2 linked regions of the Luteolibacter sp. LG18 genome follow. Each later gene encodes a partner of the first gene's protein in a complex. Links are inferred from orthologs where the notes say so. Each region holds a gene or a part of one and is shown on either strand. Other genes may lie near its edges.

Region 1 (4,608 bases):
GGAAGTTGGTGGCTGAACTCGTTCCCGGGCTGGAGGTGGGGACGATCTCTGCCACTCCTCCCCCTATACCGGCGATCAGACCAGCTCCCGGCGGCGCACCCCAGCTACCTCCGGGTATGGAGCGCACGGGAAAGCGTTAGTCGGGGCCATGCCTGCGAATTATTACGGAAAACCTTAATTTCACAATTCTCAACAGGTAGGTATTTGGATCGGAAAACAACACAAGATGTAGTGTGGTTTTTCGTTGTTGGATTGCAGGGGGGCGAAAACCGGTTACTCTCACCTCACCCCATCCCTCTCGGGGCAACCTCCAACCCTCCTGTCCGGATGTATTTAAAGACTCTCGAAATCCACGGCTTCAAGTCGTTCGCCGACAAGACCCTGATCGAGTTCGACCGCGGCGTGACCGGCATCGTCGGCCCCAACGGCTGCGGCAAGTCGAACGTCGTGGACGCCATCCGCTGGGTGCTGGGGGAAACCTCCGCCAAGGCGCTGCGCGGCGGTGAAATGGCGGACGTCATCTTCAACGGTACCGAGCGTCGCAAGCCGCTGGGCATGGCCGAGGTGACGCTGACGATGGCCGATTGCGAGGCCGCGCTGAAGGTGGATTACAACGAGGTCTCGATCACCCGCCGCGTCTACCGGGACGGCCGCTCGGAGTACCGCATCAACAACACGCTGTGCCGCTTGAAGGACATCCATGACATGCTCATGGACACCGGTATCGGCCGCACCGCCTACTCGATCATGGCGCAGGGACAGATCGACCAGATCCTTTCCTCGAAGCCGGAAGAGCGCCGCATGGTGTTCGAAGAGGCCGCGGGCATCACCAAGTACAAGCGCGAGAAGAAGGAGGCCCTGCGCAAGCTGGAATACACCGAGGCGAACCTGCTGCGCGTGTCCGACGTGCTCGCCGAGCAGGACCGCCGCATGAACTCGCTCAAGCGCCAGGTCGCGAAGGCCCGCCGCTACCAGTCTCTGGCCGGTGACGTCCGCATCCTGGACACCCACCTCGGTCACAAGAAGTTCGTGGAAATCACCGCCGAACTCGGCGAGCTGAAGACTTCCGTGCGCGGGCTCGACATCCGCGAGGCGGAGATCGAGCAGCAGCTTCCGGCGAAGGAGGAAGCCGTGAGCGAGGCTCGCGCCGCCGCCCGCGCGTTCGAAGGCGAGCTCGCCGAACTCCGTCAGCAACTCAACGAGCACCGCAACGCGCTGTCCGCCGCCGAGGGCCGCATCGCCTTCAACGAGGAGCGCAAGGCCGAGCTGGAAAGCCGCATCCGCCAGAACCACGAGGACATCGAGGACACCCGCGAGAAGCTGGCCCGCCAGGAGTTCGAATTCATCTCCGCCAACGAGGAGCTGGAGTCGCTGACCCGCCGCATCATCGAGCAGGAAAACCAGCTCGCCGAGCACGAGGAGCGCAGCCGGTTTTCCAAGGCCGAGCGCGAGTCGATCGAGAACAACCTGCGCGAAGCCCGTGGCGAAGCGAACCGCACACAGACGCTGGTGGCCTCCCACCAGGCCCGCATCGAGGCCGCGCTGTCGCAGCTCGAAGGCACCCGCGAGCGCGCCCGCCAGCTCGGCGAGGAAGAGGAGCGCTTGATGCTGGAACTGGAGGAATTCCGCGCCGAGCAGATGCGGTTCCAGGACGAGGTTTCGGAGAACGCCGCGCGCATCACCGAGTTCGAGGAGGTTTTCCAGAAGGCCGAGCGTGCTTTCCAGCACACCCGCGGTGATCTCGATGCCGCCCGCACCGCCGCCGCCGAGGCGCACAAGGTGCTGGCCCAGCGGTCCTCCCGTCTCGATGTCGTCCGCCAGTTGGTGGCCAGCGGTGAAGGCTTCGAGAAGGGTACCCGCAGCGTGCTCGGCGGTCTTGATCAGCCGGATCATTTCAAGCCGGGTCTGCTCGGTGTGCTCGCCGGTCTGATCGAGGCGGACAACACCTGCGCCCGTGCGATCGAAGCCGCGCTCGGTGGTCATCTCCAGGCGGTGCTCGTCACCGAGTCGAAGCTCGCCGAGGAAATCATCGGCCGCCTGGCCGAGAAGAAGCTCGGCGTGGCCGCCGTGCTGCCGACCGAGTTCATCGGCCATGCCGCCGGTACCCAGATGCAGGCCCTGCCGGAAGGCGCGGTGGCCTGGGCGCTGGACCGTGTGAAGTCGGACAGCCGCGTGACCGCGGTGCTGGAGCGCCTGCTCGAACACGTGCTGGTGGTGCCGGATCTGGCGACCGCCATGAAGCTGCGCGCCTCCTTGCCGGGCACGACCTTCGCCACGCTGAATGGCGAGTTGCTCGGCGCCGAAGGCGTGATCCGCGGTGGTGTCGCCGGCGATGGTTCGGCCTCGGTGCTGGAGCGTCAGAACGAGGTGCGCTCGCTTGAAACCGAAGTCGCCGAACTGACCCGAGCCGAGGAAGAGGCCCGCTCCCGCGTGGAGGAACTCGAACACCGCCTGACCGAAACGCAGGAAGAGGTGGAGGTTTCCCGCGAGCGACTGCAGCGCCAGAAGGTCGAGGTTTCCACGTTGCAAGGCCAGCTTTCCCTCGCCACTCGCGAGGTGGAGAACTACGAGACGAAGCTCGAAAACGTCCGCTGGGAACGCGGTGAACTCGACCAGCGCGAGCGCGCCGCCGCCGAGGCCCGCGAATCGCTGGAGAACGAACTGGCCTCCGCCCGCGAGCGCCTGGAAGGGCTCGATAGCGACCAGCGCCGCCTCCAGACCGAAGCCGATTCCGCCGCCCGCCGCGAAGCCGAGTTCGCCGAGGGCCTCAATGAACTCCGTACCTCGCTCGCCGTCGAACGCCGCGCCAAGCAGGCAGCCGAGGAGCAGCAGCGTCCGATGGAAGCCCGCCTCGCCGAGCTGCGCGAGGTAAGCATGCGCCGTGAGTCGGAAATCGCCTCGTTCGAACAGCGTATCGAAGCCGCCACCGCGGAAAGCGCCTCGCTCGCCGAGCAATGCGAAACCCACCGCTACGAGGCGGAGGATCTCCAGGTGGAAATCGATTCCCGCGCCGCCAGCCGCACCGGTTTGCTGGAAGCCATCGAGCAGGCCGAGTCCGTGCTCGGCGACCTGCGCCGCCAGCACTCCCGCATCACCGAGCAGAAAGGCCGCGAGGAAGTCGCCTCGACCAAGCTCGAACTGCGCCTCGAAAGCCTCGTCCAGACGATCCTGGAACGCCACCAGATCGAACTCGAATCCTTCGAACCGGACGCCCACGCGCTGCTCGCCTGCATCGCCTCCCAGAAATCCCAGCAAGCCCGCGGTGGTCGCCAAGTGGTGGTCGGCTCCGAGGAGGGCGACGAGGACGAGATGGAGACCGTGGTGGTGAACGCCACCGCCGAGGAGAAGATCGAGCTGCCCGGCGAAATGACCGGCGAGCCGGATTGGAGTTTCGTGGAATCCACGGTGGGCGATCTCAAGCGCCGTCTCGATTCGATGGGCCCGGTCAACCTCGACGCCATCGAGGAGTATGAGGAACTCGAGGAGCGGAACACTTTCCTCCGCAACCAGCACGAGGACCTGATGCGCTCGAAGAACGAGCTCATGGAGGTGATCGAGCGCATCAACGAGGAGACCAAGCGCCGCTTCACCGAGACCTTCGCCCAAGTGAAGATCAATTTCCGCGACATGTTCAAGGAGCTCTTCGGCGAGCAGGGCAAGGCCGACCTGATGCTCATCGACGAGAACGATCCGCTCGAATCCGGCATCGAGGTCATCGCCAAGCCGCCGGGCAAGAAGCTCCAGTCGATCTCGCTGCTGTCCGGTGGCGAGCGCTCGATGACCGCCGTGGCGCTGCTGTTCTCGATCTACATGATCAAGCCGAGCCCGTTCTGCGTGCTCGACGAACTCGACGCCCCGCTGGACGAATCGAACATCAACCGCTTCGTCAAGGTGCTGGACCGCTTCATCGACAACAGCCAGTTCATCATCGTGACCCACTCGAAGCGCACCATGGCCCGCGCCGACGTGATGTATGGCGTGACGATGGAGGAGTTCGGCGTCTCGAAGCCGGTGGGCATGCGTCTCACCAGTGCCGACAACATGGGCAAGAACGAGGCGAAGACCGCGGCGCAGAAGGCGGCGCTCCGTCTGGACGCCTGATTGTTTTCCGACAGGAGAGGGAGGGGGGCGCGGCCCGGGCTCGAGTGAGCCCGAAGCCGCGCCCCTCATTTTTCGGTCTTGCCCCCGATGACCCGGGAGGGTCTTTTTCTAACATCCGGATCGGAATCCCATGTCCGGGTCACCGAAGAAGGACCAAAGGCAACTATGAACTCCAAGGGCAAGGTTTGGTTGGTCACGGGAACGTCGTCGGGCTTCGGGCGGCGGATCGTTGAGGAGCTCATCGCGCGCGGCGAATGGGTCGTCGCGACCGCCCGGGATCCCCGCACCGTGGAGGATCTCGTGGCTCTTGCCCCGGAGCGCGTGCAGGCGTTGCCGCTGGATGTCACCAAGCCGGAGGAAATCCATGGTGCGGTTGCCGCCGCGATGGATCGGTTCGGGAGAATCGACGTGCTGGTCAACAATGCCGGCTACAGCGTGGTGGGGGCCGTGGAGGAAACCAGTGAGGAGGAACTCCGGCATATCTTCGAAACCATGTTTTTCGGCGCG
Region 2 (3,221 bases), 1.7 Mb from region 1 along the record:
CCCCCTTCGCCTTCAGTTTGACGTCCCGGACATCGAGGGTGCCACCGCCCGATTTGACGAACAGCGAGCCCTCGGTGAACGACACCTTGCGGTAGCTGTTGAACGCATCCACCACCGACAGGGCCCGCAACAGATGGATCCGGTCCCGCAGGGTCAGGACATCGCCGCCATCCAACACCACCTGCCCCGCCAGGCCGATGCCGTCGGGAGAATTGGTGGATCCCGACAACTTGAAATCCCCCGAAATGGACCCTTCGACAAACCCGGCGAGGCGCTCGGGCAACACCGACTCAAGGGACACCCGGTGAAGGCGGACGGACCCCGACACGGCCGGACGGTCACCCGAGGCCAGCTTCACATTCCGGAACACCACCGAGCCCGCCACCGATCCTTCGCGATCCTGCCCCACCTTGAACTCTCCTTCTTCAACCGTCAGCCCGGCGGCATTGGCGGAAATCACCAGTCGTTCAATCTCCAGGCCACGCAGCCAGTTCTGGGTGAACCGCCCGCCGTGGAACTGGAGCCGCCAGCCATCGCTGGAACGCTGGGCGTTGAGATGGCTGTTTTCGATTTTTCCGCGGGTGTATTCGGAGAACCCCCAGCGGAGGGTGGCATCGGCCACCTCGAGGGAATTCGCCTCGAACGCCGGAAACTCCTTGAGGAAGGATTCCGCATGGCGGCCCGCCTCCGCGGCATCCTCGGCCCCGGCGCGGATCTCCGCGTCCATCCGGCTCACCAAGATCGAACCGGGGTTCCACTTGCCCACCAATCCATCCAGCAGCCCCATGTCACAGCGGACGTTGTAGGCGTTGATGCTCGAATAATAGGCGTCCGGGCCACCGGTGAGGGCGAGCTTCCGGAGGTTGAGGTGCCCCTGCACCCGCTGGAAGCCCTCCACCTTGGATTGGGACGCGCTGAGATGCTTGCCCAGGGTGGCTGCCATTTGTTTCGGGAAATCCTTCGCGTCGACCCGCTTGACGAGATAGACGCCGCATCCTGCCCCGATAACGAGCAGGAACAGGAAAATCCGGAACATCAGCCACAGCAGATGGAAGGTGGCGGAGGAGTAGCTGCCGCCCGCCATGGAGTAACGCAGTTGGAACCAGAAGCCTTGGCTGGAAATCCACTGGTTGAGTCGCTCGTTGAAGGCCTGGAGTTGTTCGCTTTCCATTGGGGGCTGGCGGGCGCCGGTATTCAAGCGGTCCATTTCAAGGCGAGCGAGTCAAATTTCCCTCGCCCGGCGGGAACCAATCGCCTACCTAGCCCGCCGTGGAAAGCGCCGACTACAAGGTCAAACTGGAGATTTTCGAAGGCCCCCTGGATCTCCTCCTCTACCTCATCAAAAAGGACGAGGTGGACATCCACACGATCTCGATCGAGCGGATCACGCGCCAGTACCTGGACTACATCGACACCTTCAAGCTCCTGAACATCGACCTCGCCTCCGAGTTCATCGTGATGGCGGCCAACCTGATGTATATCAAGAGCCGGACGCTGCTGCCGCGCACCGAGCAACCGCCCGAGGAGGACGCGGAGGAGGACGATCCGCGCTGGGAACTCATCCGGCAGCTCATCGAGTACAAGAAGTTCAAGGATGCCGCCGGTTTCCTCTCGCTGCGCGAGATCGAGCAGGAGGGCAGTTTCGCCCACCAGGCGGACAAGCCGGAAAAGGAGGCGGAAGTGTCACCCGCCCCGCTGGCCGAGGTGTCGATTTTCGACCTGATCCGCGCGTTCCAGAACGTGCTGAAGCGCTTCGAGGAGGCTCACGATTTCGGCGACATCATCGACGACCGCTACACCGTGGCGGACAAGATCGAGTTCCTGCTGGGCCACTTCGCCTGCGGGGAGGCACGGCGCTTCGAGGATCTCTTCGACGGCGCCACCACCAAGGCGGAAGTGATCGTCACCTTCCTGGCGGTGCTCGAGCTGATGAAGCTCAACCAGTTCATGATCCGCCAGACCCAGACCCTGGGCGAGATCGTCGTGGAGCGCCGGACCCCGGGCGCCGCGACCGCCATCGACCTGGAAGACGTCGGCGCGGAGGACTGAGCTCCCGCCTCCCGGACACGAAAAAGCCGCGGCGATCGCCGCGGCCTGACGTGAATCGGAAAGGTCCGGGTGACCGATCAGCCCAGGCGGTAGACGATGCGGGCCTTGGAAACATCGTAGGGGGACATTTCCATCTTCACCTTGTCGCCGACGACGAGGCGGATGAAGCGCTTGCGCATCTTGCCGGAAATGTGGGCGAGCACCTCGTGGCCGCTGACCATGCGGACGCGGAACATGGTGCCGGCGAGGACCGCGGAGATCTCGCCGTCCACTTCCACCGCCTTTTCCTCGTTTTCTTTGCCGGGGCGACGGGGGCCGGGGCCACTGCGTCTGGAGCGGGAACCGGAGGATTTGCGTGGGCGTGGAGGCATGGGCGGTCGGAGGAACAAAAGGAGGGCTGCGGAGCCCGAAAACGGATGAGCCGTGGGCTCCCGAGCCGGGATAATGCCGATTCGTTTCCGAGCATCAATCCCAAAAACCGAACTCCGGACTCGCGCACGGAGCGCTTGCCAATCCATCATATCCGTCTCATTTTCCGGCACCGGAGACGCGGAGCAGCGCCATCCGGAGAAAACCCTTCTTAAATCCCACACGCCAGCCATGCCTGAAATCACTGAAAAGGATCTCCCGCAGAGCCAGAAAGCCCTCTGGCTGCGAGCCCTTAGCGCCATCCAAACCCAGAACCTTCCCTACGCGATCAGCATCCTGCAGGCGATCCTCAAGGACCTGCCGGAATTCCTCGATGGCCGCAAGGTGCTCCGCAAGGTCGAGATCCAGAACACCGGCGGTGCCAAGAAAAAGGGCGGCCTTTTCGGCGGCGGCGGCTTCAGCGCGATGAAGTACTCCGGCGGCGTGAAAAAGGATCCGGCCGGCACCATCGTCCTGCTGGAGAAGGAACTCGAGAAGGATCCGTTCAACGAAGGTGCGAACGACCTGCTGTTCGAATGCTTCATGAAGCTGGAAATGCCGGACAGCGCGGCCTTCGCGCTGGAAACCGTGCGCAAGGGCCCGCCCGAGACCCCGAAGCTGCTCCACAAGCTGGCCCAGCACTATTTGACCCGGAACATGCCGCAGCAGGCCGGCGAGGTGTACACCGACATCCTCAAGATCGCCCCCACCGACTCCGAGGCGGTGAAGGGCGCGAAGGATTGCGCCGCCCAGGCGTCCATGCA

The links.
Region 2: the proteins of smc (region 1) and llg_RS11975 are in contact, whole or in part, in a crystal structure (PDB 3ZGX), measured with the Bacillus subtilis proteins. The link is inferred for Luteolibacter sp. LG18 from one-to-one orthologs.

What each region holds. Positions count from the first base shown.
Region 1 is NZ_AP024600.1:4,621,669-4,626,276, reverse strand. The notes cover bases 1-4,301. They hold smc (chromosome segregation protein SMC), read left to right. Parts: upstream 1-327; coding sequence 328-4,101; downstream 4,102-4,301. Other genes in these bases: llg_RS18285 (oxidoreductase), read left to right, coding at 4,267-4,301; llg_RS18295 (hypothetical protein), read left to right, coding at 1-140. Outside these bases: more of llg_RS18285, read left to right, coding at 4,302-4,608. UniProt on the Bacillus subtilis protein: Required for chromosome condensation and partitioning.
Region 2 is NZ_AP024600.1:2,910,266-2,913,486, reverse strand. What follows is about bases 246-3,159. They hold llg_RS11975 (segregation/condensation protein A), read left to right. Parts: upstream 246-1,269; coding sequence 1,270-2,049; downstream 2,050-3,159. Other genes in these bases: llg_RS11965 (tetratricopeptide repeat protein), read left to right, coding at 2,650-3,159; infA (translation initiation factor IF-1), read right to left, coding at 2,127-2,420; llg_RS11980 (hypothetical protein), read right to left, coding at 246-1,207. Also shown: more of llg_RS11980, read right to left, coding at 1-245; more of llg_RS11965, read left to right, coding at 3,160-3,221. UniProt on the Bacillus subtilis protein: Participates in chromosomal partition during cell division. May act via the formation of a condensin-like complex containing Smc and ScpB that pull DNA away from mid-cell into both cell halves.